DNA from 3 places in the Methylomonas rapida genome. Region 2 is predicted to be linked to each of the others. Evidence: riboswitches for the same ligand, from Rfam matches in the RefSeq annotation. Region 2 holds a riboswitch; each other region holds the start of a gene.

The links. A riboswitch is a leader RNA that binds a small molecule or an ion and turns the genes downstream of it on or off. The one in region 2 is predicted to bind cobalamin.
Region 1: another riboswitch for cobalamin. It lies ahead of NM686_RS01070 (TonB-dependent receptor domain-containing protein); the one in region 2 lies ahead of NM686_RS10775 (CbtB domain-containing protein).
Region 3: another riboswitch for cobalamin. It lies ahead of NM686_RS05440 (ribonucleoside-diphosphate reductase subunit alpha); the one in region 2 lies ahead of NM686_RS10775 (CbtB domain-containing protein).

The regions. Positions count from the first base shown of each region.
Region 1 covers NZ_CP113517.1:233,045-237,950, reverse strand. The annotation lists gene panB (3-methyl-2-oxobutanoate hydroxymethyltransferase) at 1-173, shown strand, start outside; gene panC (pantoate--beta-alanine ligase) at 178-1,044, shown strand; gene panD (aspartate 1-decarboxylase) at 1,129-1,509, shown strand; gene fliW (flagellar assembly protein FliW) at 1,551-2,012, opposite strand; cobalamin riboswitch at 2,127-2,349, shown strand; gene NM686_RS01070 (TonB-dependent receptor domain-containing protein) at 2,459-4,276, shown strand; gene NM686_RS01065 (hypothetical protein) at 4,292-4,867, shown strand.
Region 2 covers NZ_CP113517.1:2,281,164-2,286,069, reverse strand. The annotation lists gene cobM (precorrin-4 C(11)-methyltransferase) at 1-12, opposite strand, end outside; gene NM686_RS10785 (cobyrinate a,c-diamide synthase) at 9-1,310, opposite strand; gene NM686_RS10780 (CbtA family protein) at 1,307-1,957, opposite strand; gene NM686_RS10775 (CbtB domain-containing protein) at 1,959-2,135, opposite strand; cobalamin riboswitch at 2,220-2,348, opposite strand; gene NM686_RS10770 (recombinase family protein) at 2,458-3,063, opposite strand; gene NM686_RS10765 (Tn3 family transposase) at 3,216-4,906, shown strand, end outside.
Region 3 covers NZ_CP113517.1:1,170,551-1,175,456, forward strand. The annotation lists gene metE (5-methyltetrahydropteroyltriglutamate--homocysteine S-methyltransferase) at 1-312, opposite strand, end outside; gene NM686_RS05435 (LysR family transcriptional regulator) at 420-1,316, shown strand; cobalamin riboswitch at 1,393-1,610, shown strand; gene NM686_RS05440 (ribonucleoside-diphosphate reductase subunit alpha) at 1,740-4,550, shown strand; gene NM686_RS05445 (ribonucleotide-diphosphate reductase subunit beta) at 4,553-4,906, shown strand, end outside.

The DNA.
Region 1 (4,906 bases), 2.0 Mb from region 2:
ACTGCGATGGCCAGGTACTGGTCCTGTATGACATGCTGAACATCAGCATCGGCAATCGTCCGCGCTTTTCCAAAAACTTCATGGCCAATGCCGACAACATCGCCGATGCAATCAGGCGTTATCATCAAGCCGTAAAAACGCTAGCGTTTCCCGCGGCGGAGCACTGTTATTAGAATCATGCAGACCGTCAAAACCATCAAGGCATTAAGAGCAACCATTCGTCAATGGCGACAAGCCGGGCAAAGCATTGCTTTTGTCCCCACCATGGGCAATCTGCACGACGGTCACATCAAGCTGGTTGAAACTGCACGTCATCAGGCCGACAAAGTCGTGGTCAGCATTTTTGTCAATCCAACCCAATTTGGCCCGAACGAGGACTTTGCCAGCTATCCCCGCACGGAATCCCAGGACCAAGACAAACTGATCGCCTGTGGCGCCGACTTGTTGTTTTTACCGACCGTCGAAGAAATGTATCCGCAGCCGTTACAAACCCAAGTTTCGGTAAAAAATTTATCAATTCTGCATTGCGGCGCCAGCCGGCCCGGCCACTTCGATGGCGTGGCAGTAGTGGTGTGCAAATTGCTGAACATGGTTCAACCGGATTTGTTGCTGTTGGGCGAGAAGGATTTTCAGCAACTGGCGGTGATTCGACGCATGGTGACCGATTTAAACATCCCGGTCGAGATCCAAGGCGTGCCGACGGTGAGGGAAACCGACGGCTTGGCGATGAGCTCGCGTAACGGCTATCTGTCAGAAAGCGAAAGACAAGTGGCTCCCTTGCTGTATCGTTCGCTGCTAACGGTACGGGATGCCATTCTTAAAGGTCCGGATGATTATCGGACCATTATCGAACGGCAAGCCGAGGTGCTGCAAAGAGCGGGATTCATGCTCGACTATTTTCAGGTTTGCCGCAGCGTGGACCTGTTGCCGGCGACAGCAAGCGACCAGAATCTGGTCGTTTTGATCGCCGCCAAGCTCGGAAAAACCCGTTTGATCGATAACCTCTATTTTTCCCGACAACTGGCTGATCGCACTGAATTTTAATCTAATTCAGCAGCGGCTTAAATTTGATAGCCTGCCAGATTTCGGGCATAATCGCCCCTCCCCTAGTATTTGAAGATGCTTACCATGCACATAAACATGCTTAAAGCCAAGTTACACCGGGCGCGTGTAACGCATTCCGAGCTCGATTATGAGGGTTCGTGTGCCATTGATGGCAAAATCCTGGATGTTTCAGGAATCCGCGAATACGAGCAAATTCACATCTACAACATCAACAACGGCCAACGCTTTACCACTTATGCGATTCGCGCGGAAGAAGGCTCCGGGGTGTTTTCGATCAATGGAGCCGCGGCCCGTTTGGCTTGCCCTGGCGACTTGATCATCATAGCCGCTTTCGCCAGCCTTGATGAAAAGGAATTGAAGAATTACAAACCTACCCTGGTTTATTTCGATGGCAACAACAAAATCAGCCATTCCAGCCATTCCATCCCGGTCCAGGCCGCCTAAATTTCCGCAACCGCCGCTCATCGCGGCGGCCGATTTTCCGCTCAAGCTTCCGAAACGGCGATTTCACTGACTCTTTCGGTCAGCGTGATGCTTTGTTCTATCGTCGCCAATACTTTCTGCAAGCCGATACGCCGTTCGGTATTGATGACCAGCGGCGACTTGATGGATCCTTTGACGGTAGGCTTGCCGCCTTCGACGTCATTGTCCTCCTTGTGCAGCAAAATCAGAATGAGTACGTCATCGACGCTTTGTAGCTGCAACAAGGCTTCTTCGTCATCGGTCAGGACAAAGTCGTAATTGATGTGAAAATGGGCCGGATGCGCGACCGAAAAAATCAAGTTCTCATCATCCACGGATTGCAGGCGATAAACGATTTCGTTGCCTTCTTCGCCAAATAATCTAAAGCGCTTTTGATCCTCAAAGCCTGGCAGGCCAAGTGGGAAAGTGATGATGCTATCGGAATCGATGTCCTGCGCGCCTAGCTGTTTAGATTGAATATCCATGTTGCCGCCTGTTTTTTCGTCTATGGTGAAAATCGATAGAGCATTTATAGCACGGAAAAAACTAATTGCAACGCCCAAGGCAATGATGCTTGCAGGATCCGATTGAACTGCCTACAATCGCCCCCTCTTTCTGGTGCCTGAGTCAGACCATCGACTCAGCTTAAACAGGAAGTCGGTACGGCTTTTTACCAAAAACAGCCCAAGCCGACGCTGCCCCCGCAACGGTAGATAAGTAAAAGAATCGCGAAAACGCCACTGTGTATCTTGCATGGGAAGGCCGCGATTCAGGCCAAAACCACTTATGAGCCCGGAGACTGGCCCGGAAGATCATTCGAGACAGCGGAGGGCTGTTTACGGAATGGTCAGAGCCTGTCTCCGTCTTTTTCGTGCGCCATTTTTCCTCTGTCGTTTATTTACCTGAATGCGCGGTGGGCGCAGAGGACAACATGCAAAAACCATTCTTCACCCCCTTGGTGCTGGCGCTCGTCGGCGCGTCGACATCGGCACAAGCGGCCAGGAACGACGAAGCCGCCAATCTACCAGACACCTTGGTAACGGCAACCCGCAGCGAAACGGCGACCGATGAATTAGCGACGGCAACCACGATATTCACTCGCCAGGACATCGAACAATTGCAAGTCAGGACCTTACCGGAATTATTGAAAACCGCACCCGGCATCGATATTACCGAAAACGGCGGTTACGGCAAGGAAACCAGCGTATTCATGCGAGGCACCAACTCCGATCATATACTGGTGCTGATCGACGGGATCAAGGCCGGCTCGGTGACCTCCGGGCAGGCGGCGTTTCAATTCATCCCGATCGACCAAATCGAACGCATCGAAATCATCCGTGGCCCTCAATCCAGCTTATACGGCTCTGAGGCCATCGGCGGCGTGATCCAGATTTTCACCCGCAAAGGCGCGCAAACCGACCAACCCAGCATCAGCTTCGAAACCGGCGCGGGTTCTTACGATACCTTTACCACCTCGGGCACGGTCAGCGGCAAATGGCGAAACAGCTGGTACACGCTGGGCGCCTCCCATCTGAACAGCCAGGGTTTCGACGCCCGCCAACCGACTTACGGTTTTTTTCCTGTCGACGAACCGGACCGCGACGGCTATTACAATACCGGCTTGAACGCGCGCGCCGGCCATCGCTTCGACAACAACACCGAAGTTGAAGCGTTCTTCTTGCGCTCGTTCGGCAAAACCGAATTCGACGGCACCCCGAATAAAACCGACTTCGTCAATCAGATGATCGGTACTTCGGCCAGTTTCGATGTCATGGACAATTGGCGTTCCACGTTGCGTTTTGGACAAACGCAGGACGAGGCAGATAACTTTCGCCCCAACGGGGATTTTTATAGCCGCTTCAACACCACGCGCTGGAATGCGACTTGGCTGAACAATATCACCTTGACCGACAACCACCGCGCGACGCTAGGCACCGATTACCGGGTCGACGAAGTCCAAAGCTCGACCCGTTACAATGAATCGTCGCGCTACGACGTCGGTGTATTCGGCGAATTGCATAGCCGGGTTTTCGATAATCATTTCCTGAATGCCTCGCTGCGCTGGGACGAAAACGAGGCCTTTGGCGACAGCGTCACTGGCAATTTTGGTTGGCGTTACAACTGGCACTACGGACTCAGCGCCTTTGCCAGCTTCGGTAACGCGTTCAAGGCCCCGACGTTTAACCAGCTATATTTTCCCAACTACGGCAATCCGAATCTGAAAGCGGAAAAATCCACCAGCTTCGAAGCCGGCATTGCCGGTAACCATGATTGGGCAAACTGGCAATTACGCGCTTACCATACCGACATCGACGATCTGATTGCGATTTTTCCGGTGGAAAATATCAACAAGGCACAAATAGACGGCATGGAAGCGGAAATATCAGGTCAAATCCTGGGCTGGCGCAATAGCCTGAACATGGCGATGCTGAGCCCGAGAGATAGGGTCACCAATCTACGCCTGGCACGGCGCGCCGAGCAAACCCTGTCGTACGACGTGTCACGCTCGTTCGACGCTTTCGATGTCGGCGCCCATATATTGGCGCAAGGCAGTCGCTTCGATGACAGAACCAATCTCAACGAAGTGGACGGATTCGTGACCTTCGATCTACGCACGGCTTATCATATCGACAAATACTGGACGCTCAGCGCCAAGCTGAATAATCTGCTGGATAAGGATTATCAAACCGTCGATACGTATAATAATGCCGGACGCAATTTTTTCTTTACCATACACTACAACAACTGAACCTCGGAGTATGACATGACCCACAAACCCACTTTAGCAGTTAAACCCGGCGCCGTCGCCTTGATGGCGCTGATGGCCGCCACCCGTTTTCATCATTTCGGCACGCCGTTCGCGTTGCCCGATGCCTCGCTGGCGATATTCTTCTGCGCCGGCTTATGGCTGGGTGGACGCTATTTGTTCGCCATGCTATTGCTGGAAGCCGGTCTGATCGATTATCTGGCCATCACCAAGCTCGGCGTCAGCGATTTTTGCGTATCCAAGGCCTATGTATTTTTGATCGCCAGTTACGGCGCCATGTGGCTGGGTGGCAAATGGTGCCGGCAATTTGCTCACCTGAGCTTGGTCAGCGCCGGACAGCAGTTCATGGCCTTGGTCGTGTCGACCTCCATCGCCTTCCTGTTTTCCAACGGCAGTTTCTATTGGTTATCTGGCCGTTATCCTGAAGGCTCCTGGGTCCAATACATCGAACGCGTCGCGATGTACTATCCGCCTTACTTGACCCACACGCTGATCTATGGCGTTGTCATTTTTGCTTTGGTGAGCGCCGCAAAATCATTTTTGCCTGCCAAAACCCGCCAGGAAGCCATTTAACGCCTTTTATCGCAACAGAGGGGATTCAGGTCCCCTCTA
Region 2 (4,906 bases):
CTGCGTGTTCATAGAAAAAACCCAGCCGCAACCTGCGGATTGAACGGAAAATAAAGGTGCAGATAAGATGCCTGCAACGAACCGACCCGGAAAAAGTTTTCGCTATGGCTACGCTGGCGTTGCGGGTTGGACATCGTGAATGGCTGCATAGTCGTTGTCAGTTGCGAATGATGAAAGCTGTGACCGCGAATTTCGCCTTGTTCCAGCTGCAAGCTGTGCATGCCCAGATTCACCAGCCGTTTCTGCATCTGCGCGCTGCCGGGTAACAGGCCGGCCATATTGGCGCAATGGCCATCATGGTCGGTCAATCGCTCCAGCAAATATAAAAAACCGCCGCATTCGGCGTAAATCGGCTTGCCGGCTTGATGATGCGCCTGCAAGACTTGTTTCATGGCAACATTGTCCGCCAATGTTTGCAGGTGCAGTTCCGGGTAGCCGCCGGGCAAATAGATGCTGTCGGCCTCCGGCAATGCGCTATCGGTCAGCGGCGAGAAAAACGCCAGCTCGGCACCCATCGCAAGCAAACAATCCAGATTGGCCTGATAAATAAAGGAAAACGCGGCATCGCGAGCCACGGCGATACGTTTACCGGCCAGTAAACGTGGCGGCGGTGAGGCCGTGATCGGCGCGAAGGCAACAGGTTCCGGCAATCGGCACAGCGCCAGGCTATTGAGCAAATCGGCAGCGCGCGCCAGGCGCAGATCGAGGTCGCCGATTTCGTCGGCCTGCAACAAGCCCAAGTGCCGGGACGGCAAGCCTACGCCATCGTCTTTCGCCATTGCCGCCAGCAAAGGCAGGTTTTCCGGCAAGGCCTCTAACAGCAATTTGGCATGGCCAGGGCTGCCCACTTTGTTGGCAATGACACCGGCAAACGGCAAATCAGCCCGGTAGTGGGCCAAACCATAAGCCACGGCGGCAAAGGTTTGCGCCATGCCGCCGGCATCGATGACCGCCGCCACCGGCACGTCGAGTGTTTGCGCCAAATCGGCGCTGCTGCTGTCACCGTCGAACAAGCCCATCACGCCTTCGATCAGAATGACGTCGGCATCGGCTGCCGCTTGATACAGCAGCTCGCAGCAATGCGCTTCGCCCATCATCCATAAATCCAGCTGATAAACGGGGTGTCCGCAAGCAAAGCTCAGGATTTGCGGATCGATAAAATCCGGCCCGGTCTTGAACACTCGCACCTTGCGGTTTTGTTGGCGATGGTAGTAGGTCAGGGCTGCGGTGATGGTGGTTTTGCCTTGGCCGGAGGCGGGGGCGCTAATCAACATTGCCGGGCAATGGTGCGTTGCCATGGTCTGCATCATGAAAATGTCACTTTGCGTAACGCCATGCCCGATAAAGCACCCAACGCCAGCCAGAAAACGGCGTTGTTGATGGCCGTACCAATGACGAATTGCTGTTGTAATGCTTCGGGAGCCAAGGCGTGGGCAACTTCCGGATGGGGCGCTCCGATGATATGCGGTAATACCAGCAAACCGACGCCACCGATTTGCAGCCAGCGCTGTCTGCTCAAAAACAGGCCAAACAAACCTCCTGCCGTCACCGCTGCGGTAAACAGCCACCAGGCCTGACGGCTATGCAACTCGGCGCTGTCGGTACCGGGCAGTTCTGGCGGCAGTCCCAATGACGGCGCGACAAAAAACACCCAGTAACCGGCCAAACCCCAGCCCAGCCCATACAGATAGCCGCGTTGATCGCGCCAGTACATGGCGGCACTGATCAACAAGGCAAAGCCGAAGCCGGTCAGGCTGTTGAACAGCCAGGTAAAGCCGTTACGCTGCCAGCCATAGCTCGGCTGCCAGTCATGCGCCTGTTCGGCCGATGGCGTTTCGAACTGTTCGGCGGCCAAAATCAACGGCAGGGTTTGATAATGTTGCAATACGCTGAGCAACAAGCCGCCCAATACGCCGGCCAGCAGCGAGACTGCGACCAGTTTGCGAAAATCCGCCATGTCAATGGCAAGGAAAGGCTGCGCTATGACGGCCGTCGTGGACGGCGTTGTGCAGTGTGTTATTGGCGTCCTGCAAGAAACCCAGACCCAAAACGACGCTCAGGCCCAATACAATGGCACTCAGGCCGGGCAGGAGTTTGGAGGAAACGATGGCAGTTGAGGCAGTGAGCGTTTTCATGGTTGGCTGTTCCGAATGAGGTGGACGGAAAAACAGCGGGAACGGCAAACCAAAAAAACCGATTTGACAGCTCGCCCTCCGCGACTGTTGCTAAAGTTTCAGGCCTGTCTCCGGGCTCGTGACGAATCACCTACCGTTGCGGGGGCAGCGTCGGCCTTGAACCGACTTCCAGTTTCACCCGCCAAAGCGGGAACCTAAACCTAGAGTAATTATACTCGATTAAGTTTGACCGAGCTAATTTGGATCAATCCACCGAAGCCCCCGAGAGAACAATTGGCACTCTAGAATTCGTGCATTTGTCAGCCCCAATTCAAATGCAATTTTACGTTTTACCAGAGCCATTCCGTTTCTCGGCCACGTAGGAGAAGAATTTTCGTCTCCCTACGCCGGTAATCTCACAAACCTCGGCGGCAGTTTTGTCCGAGTTTTCATAGAGGATTCTGGCATTCTCCAATTTTTCTGGGTCAGTTTTAGGTCTTCCACCCGTTTTGCCCCGCGCTTTAGCGGATGAACGTCCCGCTGCCGCCCGCTCTGCGCGAAGTTCCCGCTCCATTTGGTGAATAGCGCCCATCATCGACAAGAAACAACGGCCAGTCGCCGTGGTGGTATCGATATTTTCGCGCAATGACACTAAATTAATTTGCCGCTGTTCCAGCACCTTTGCCGTTGTCAGTAAATCCATCAAAGAGCGCGTCATGCGGCTTAATTCGCTGACAACCAAGGTATCGCCAGGGCGAGCATATTCTAAAAGCTGATCCCAGCCAGGTCGATCCATGTGCGAGCCGGTCATCTTGTCGGAAAATATTTTGCCGCACCCCGCTTTTTGCAGCGCATCAATTTGAGAATCCAGATTTTGGCCGATACTGCTGACTCGGGCATAGCCGATTCGATGAAGTGGCGTGGTGGTAGAGGTAGTATTGGTTTGCATAGTGCAAAAAGTTAACACATAGCACAGTTAAATGCATTATGATTTTGGCAAAGGTTTCTGCACTCAAAATTAAAGGAATTGAAATTGGAAAGGATCGGTGAACGTAGGGTGCAAAAAGTGTACTTTCTGCACTCGCCGAAAAGCGGCGCCGAATGAACGTCAATTCGCGCCGCCTGTCTATCCTGACGAAAAGTGAAATCGATGATCTATACGGGTTGCCTCGTTTCAGCGATCACGACCGCAGTCTCTTCTTCGATTTAAGCGTGATTGAACAGAAAGCTGTCGACGCCGTTTATGCCCGCTCATCGGCAGTCCACTTAATCCTTCAAATCGGGTATTTCAAGGCCAAGCAACAGTTTTTTGTTTACGGGCGGGAGGCCGTGCTCGACGACCTACACTATATTCTCCAGCGGTATTTCCCCGACCAGGCATTAGATAAGATCAAAACCCTTTCCAAGCCGACCCGGCTCGAACAGCAACAGATCATCCTCCAGTTATTCGACTATCGCCTATGCGACGGCGAGGCCAAGGCGGCACTGGAACAGAAAGCGCAGCGGGTCGCCATGCTGTCGACACAGCCGATTTACATCCTACGCGAAACCTTACAATACCTTACGAACCAACGCCTAATTGCTCCTGGCTACACTTATCTACAGGACATGGTGAGCCGAGTAGTGACAGGCGAACGTCGGCGGATTACGGACTTACTGAAAAAAGCCGTGACGCCGGATGTCGACAAGCAGCTCGAAGCCTTGCTTGAGTCCGAGGAAGGCATGTATCGCATCAGCCTACTCAAACACGAGCCTAAGGATTTCAGTTACCGCGAGTTACGCCAGGAGGTTGACCGCCGCAAATTTTTTCAGCCGCTGTATGAATTCGGGCAAAGCTTTCTGGGTACTGCCGGCCTGTCCAATGAGAGTATAAAATACTATGCCTCATTGGTTCCGTTCTACTCCGTCTACAAGCTGCGGCGCATGGCGGAACCCACAACACGCCTGTATTTGCTGTGTTTCGCCTTTCATCGCTTTCGGCAAATCAACGATAATTTGATCGAAGCCCTGATTTGTCTCATTGGCCAATACGAGAAACAAGCCAAACTTGCCGCCGACGAGGCCATGCAGCAAGCCATCAACGAGGCCGGCGCGAATCTCCAGGCGGCAGGCCAAGTTCTGGAATTGTTCATCGACGCTTCAATTCCTGATGAAACACCGTTTGCGACCATAAAGCAAAAGGCTTTCGATCTGCTCAACATCGAGAGCTTTCCAGTCGTATCCGATTTTATGCGCAACATCGAATTCGATAAAACCGCTTTTGAATGGTCGTATTACGGTACGCTGCGGCACAAATTCAAGCTCAATTTACGGCATTTGTTCTGTAACCTCGATTTCGTTTGCCTGGTGTCGGATGAGCCCCTGCTGGAATCTATCCTTTTTCTACAGGAGTTGCTGCGCCAGGGCAAGACACCACGACAGATGAACCCGGCCAACTTCCCGACCGGAATCATTGCAAAGAATTTGCAGCGGTATTTGTATACCAAGTCGGAAGAACATAAAAAGAAAACCCTAGAGGTTGATCGTTATGAGTTCCTGGTGTACCGCGAGCTACGGAAGGCGCTTGAAGCCTGTGACGTATTTGTTCGGGATAGCAACGAATTTCGCAGCTTTGATGACGACCTGATCAACGCCGCGCGTTGGAATAAGGATAAAGAGGCGATATTGCAAGAAATCGGCGCACCGATTCTGTTGACACCAATCCAGGATACGTTAGCCGCGCTCAAGCGGGAACTGGAAGCCAAGTACAAATCAGTGAACCAGCGTATTGAAAGCGGCGACAATAAACATAT
Region 3 (4,906 bases), 1.1 Mb from region 2:
TGCCGAATCCGCCGAACGGCCACGGGCGACGCGGAAGTAGTTGTCCAGCGCGTCGCCGTGAAAATCCCGCACCCGCTCGGGCAAGTTGCCCAAGGTAAAGCTCATGTCCAGCACCTGGTCGTAATAGGCGAAGTCGCCGACCGGCACGCTATCCAGTCCAGCTTGAAGTTGCCAATGGCGCTGGCGCAACTGTTGGCCGAGTGTTTTGAGTTCGTCACGCGAGGACTGGCCTTGCCAGTACGACTCCAAAGCAAACTTGAGTTCGCGCTTGGCGCCGATACGGGGAAAACCTAAATTGTGAATTTTTGTCATGAATAACTGCCGTCTAGTGAATATTTGACACATAAAACATTGTAAACAGATCAACGAATGACGATAATCGATGATTCTTCATCAATCTATGAGGCTTATTCATTGATATGGAATTGATCCATCTGCGTATCCTGCTGGCATTAAAACGCCACGGCACCCTGAGCGCCGCCGCCGAAACCCTGCATCTGACCCAGTCGGCGTTGTCGCATCAAATCAAAAACCTGGAGCAACGCCTGGGCGTGACGCTGTGGTACAAGCAGGGCCGCTCGCTGGTGTTGAGTCAAGCCGGGCGCTATTTGTCGGAGGTGGCCGAGTCGGTCATCGCCACCGTCGATTCGGCTGAAAACCACTTGGCGCAACTGGCTAAAGGCAAAACCGGCAAATTGACCATAGGTATCGAATGCCATGCCTGCTACGAATGGTTCCGTAACATCCTGCAACCCTATTTGCGCGCCTGGCCGGATTTGACGGTGGAAGTCACGTCGCGCTACCGTTTTGAATCGTTCGAGGCGATTCGCCAATACAAGCTGGACGCTGTGTTGACCTCCGATCCGGTCGAAAATGGCCTGCTCAGCTACCAGCCATTATTCGATTTTGAGTTGGCGTTGATCGTCGCCGACAGCCATCCGCTGGCCGGTCGCGGGCTCATCGTGCCCGACGATCTGCGCGGCGAAACCGTGTTGACCTACCCGGTGGCCCGCGACCGCCTCGACATGTTCCGTAAGGTGCTGCAACCGGCAGGTATCGAGCCCGCTGCACACATCCAGGTTGAGGAAACCGACATCATGTTGCAATTGGCCGCAGCCGGTCGCGGCGTTTGCCTGCTACCGGAATGGCTGCTGGCCGACAAATCCGCCAAACTCGGTCTGAACGGCTTGCGCTTCGCCGACCTGCCCATCGGTAAAACCATGTATCTGGCCTGTCGGCATGAGGATGTGGGTTTGGAATACCTGCAATGGCTGATCCATCATGCCCGTACCGGGTTGGCAATCAAACAGCAATAACTACATATAGTGATAAATTAAAAATTTAATCGGCACATATAGTAATTTGAGCTTGACGTCCCTATGCCGCCAGCCTAGAATCCTTCTCCGAGATGGTTCCCCCAAAAGGGGGATTAAAAGGGAATCCGGTCGGTGGTCTAAGAATTCGATCTTTAACTACTGATAAGCCGGAGCTGCCCCCGCAACTGTAATTGGCGAGTCTTTGTTCAAGCATGCCACTGGACGCGAGTCCGGGAAGGCGAACCAAGACGATGACCCGAAAGCCAGGAGACCTGCCTTCGAAACCTTCAGTCAACCAGGAGCGGGGTGCCTCCGAAGACGATGGCAAGCGCATTGGCTTCCGGCGGTTTTCGTATCGCGCTCCGGTTCCCGGCTTTCCCTTCCTCTTCCGCCACTCCCGTCATTAATCGCGTGGAGTATCGCATGCAAGCTACCGCAGTCAGTTCATCCAACCTACGTCCCGGCATTGCCGAATCAGGCGTTCTTACAACTACCGATTATCCGTTGCCGCTGGCATACAGCGGCCTGGAAGTGATCCGCCGTAATCGTTCGGTGGTGGCGTTTCAGCCGGAAAAGATCGCCATTGCCATCACCAAAGCCTTTCTGGCTGTCGAAGGCCAACACGGTGTCAATTCATCCCGTATTCGCGAGCAGGTGGCTCAACTGACTGCCAGCGTGGTCGAGGCATTGACGCGACGCCTGCCCGGCGGCGGTACGGTGCATATCGAAGACATTCAGGATCAGGTCGAACTGGCCTTGATGCGCTCCGGCGCCCACGATGTGGCCCGCGCCTATGTGCTGTACCGCGAAAAACACGCCGAACAGCGCACGGCCGAAACATCAGCGGCAGACATTGTCCCCTCGCTACAGGTCGAGGTCGACGGACAACGTCAGCCGCTGGAAAGCTTGGCGCTGCAGGATGTGTGTCGCGAGGCCTGCGCCGGCTTGACCGATGTCGATGCCGAACTGGTCTGGACGCAAACCCGGCAAAATCTCTACGACGGCATTCCGCTGACTGCGGTGCGCCAGGCCTTGGTGCTGGCGGCGCGCACCTTGATCGAACGCGAACCCGACTATGCCAAGGTCGCGGCCCGTTTGCTGCTGAGTCATTTGCGTCTGGAAGTATTGGGGCTGGCCGTGAATCAGGCCGCGATGGCCGAACGCTATGCCGATAGTTTGGGCGAATTTATCGCCGCCGGAATCGCCGCCGAATTACTCGACCCGCGCCTGAAGGATTTCGACTTGCCCCGCCTCGGTCAGGCCTTGCTGGCCGAACGCGATCTGCAATTCGATTATCTGGGCCTGCAAACCCTGTACGATCGTTATTTTCTGCACATCGACGGCCGCCGCATCGAACTGCCGCAATGTTTCTTCATGCGGGTGGCGATGGGGCTGGCCTTGAACGAAATCGACCGCGAAGCACGCGCCATCGAGTTTTACCGGCTGCTGTCCAGCTTCGACTTCATGTGTTCGACGCCGACCTTGTTCAACAGCGGCACCCGCCATCCGCAATTGTCGTCGTGCTATCTGACTACGGTATCCGACGATCTGGACGGCATTTACCAGGGCATCAAGGAAAATGCCTTGTTGCAAAAATACGCCGGCGGCCTGGGCAACGACTGGACGCCGGTGCGGGCATTGGGCAGCCGGATCAAGGGAACCAACGGCCACAGTCAGGGCGTAATTCCGTTTTTAAAGGTGGTCAACGATACCGCCGTCGCGGTCAACCAGGGTGGCAAACGCAAGGGCGCGGTCTGCGCCTATCTGGAAAACTGGCACCTGGATTTCGAGGAATTCCTGGATTTGCGCAAGAACACCGGCGACGAGCGCCGCCGCTGCCATGACATGAATACCGCCGCCTGGGTGTCCGACCTGTTCATGCAACGGGTGGAGGAAAATGGCCAGTGGACATTGTTTTCACCGGTCGATGTGCCCGATCTGCACGACAAATTCGGCCCGGACTTCGCCGCCGCTTATGTCCATCACGAAGCCAAGGCCGAACGCGGCGAAATCAGACAGTACAAGCAAATCGGCGCGGTGCAACTTTGGCGCAAGATGCTGACCATGCTGTTCGAAACCGGCCACCCGTGGATCACCTTCAAGGATGCCTGCAATCTGCGCTCGCCGCAGCAACATGTCGGCGTGGTGCATGGCTCCAATCTGTGTACTGAAATCACGCTGAATACCTCGGCCGATGAAACCGCGGTCTGCAACCTGGGCTCAGTGAATCTGCCGGCACATTTAAGCGAGCGAGACGGCAACTGGCAGCTGGATGCCGACAAACTGCAACGAACCATTAACACGGCCATGCGGATGCTGGACAATGTCATCGACATCAATTTTTACGCCACCCCCAAGGCGCGCAACGCCAACCTGCGTCATCGTCCGGTGGGATTGGGGCTGATGGGCTTTGCCGACTGCCTGCAACGTATGGGTTTGGCCTATGCCAGCGACGAGGCGGTGACGTTTGCTGATCGTTCCGCCGAGCTGTTGTGTTATTACGCTTACCAGGCATCCACAGAACTGGCTGAGCAACGCGGCCGCTACAGCAGCTTTACCGGCAGCCTGTGGCAACAAGGCGTGCTGCCGCTGGATACACTGGATAGCCTGGCCGAGGCACGCGGCGGACTGTTGGAGACCGACCGCGGTGCCCATCTGGATTGGGACAGGCTCAGACAGCGGATCAGTCAAATCGGCATGCGTAATTCCAATTGCGTTGCCATCGCGCCGACCGCGACCATCGCCAACATCGTCGGCGTTTCGGCATCGATCGAGCCGATTTACCAGAATCTGTATGTCAAATCCAATTTGTCCGGCGAATTCACCGTGGTCAACGCCGCGCTGGTGCGCGAACTGAAGGCGCTGGATTTGTGGGACGAGGTGATGGTCGCCGATTTGAAATACTTCGACGGCTCGCTGGCCGCCATCGAACGCATTCCGGAACCGACCAAGGCCCGTTATGCCACCGCTTTTGAAGTCGAAGCCGACTGGCTGATCGAAGCCGCCGCTCGTCGACAAAAATGGATCGATCAGTCGCAATCGCTCAACCTTTACGTGGCCGGCGCCTCCGGCAAGCAGTTGGATCACTTGTATCGTCTGGCTTGGCGGCGAGGCCTGAAAACCACCTATTACTTGCGCACACTGGCTGCAACAGCGATGGAAAAAACCGCTGGTGACGATGCGCCCACCCGAGCCTGTTCAATCACCGATCCGGATTGTGAGGCCTGCCAATGAAAATGACTGCAAATTTTGAGGATTGGGATGCTGTCGTCACCCAGCCTTCTGCCTGCGCTGCTACAGCTAAACCGGCGTATGGCGTCGGCTCCGCATCTGACCAAGGAACGATGCTACGGGATGCACACACGCCAACGCCCAAAGCCGTCATCAGCATGCCAGTCGATGCCGCAGATAAACGGGTGGTCAACGGCCAAGCGGACATCAATCAACTGGCACCGTTCAAATACCCCTGGGCCTGGTCGTTTTTCCTGAACGCCAACAGCAACCACTGGACACCGCTGGAAATTTCGATGGCGCAGGACGTACACGACTACCAACACACGCTGACACCGGCCGAACGCCATGTATTCGAA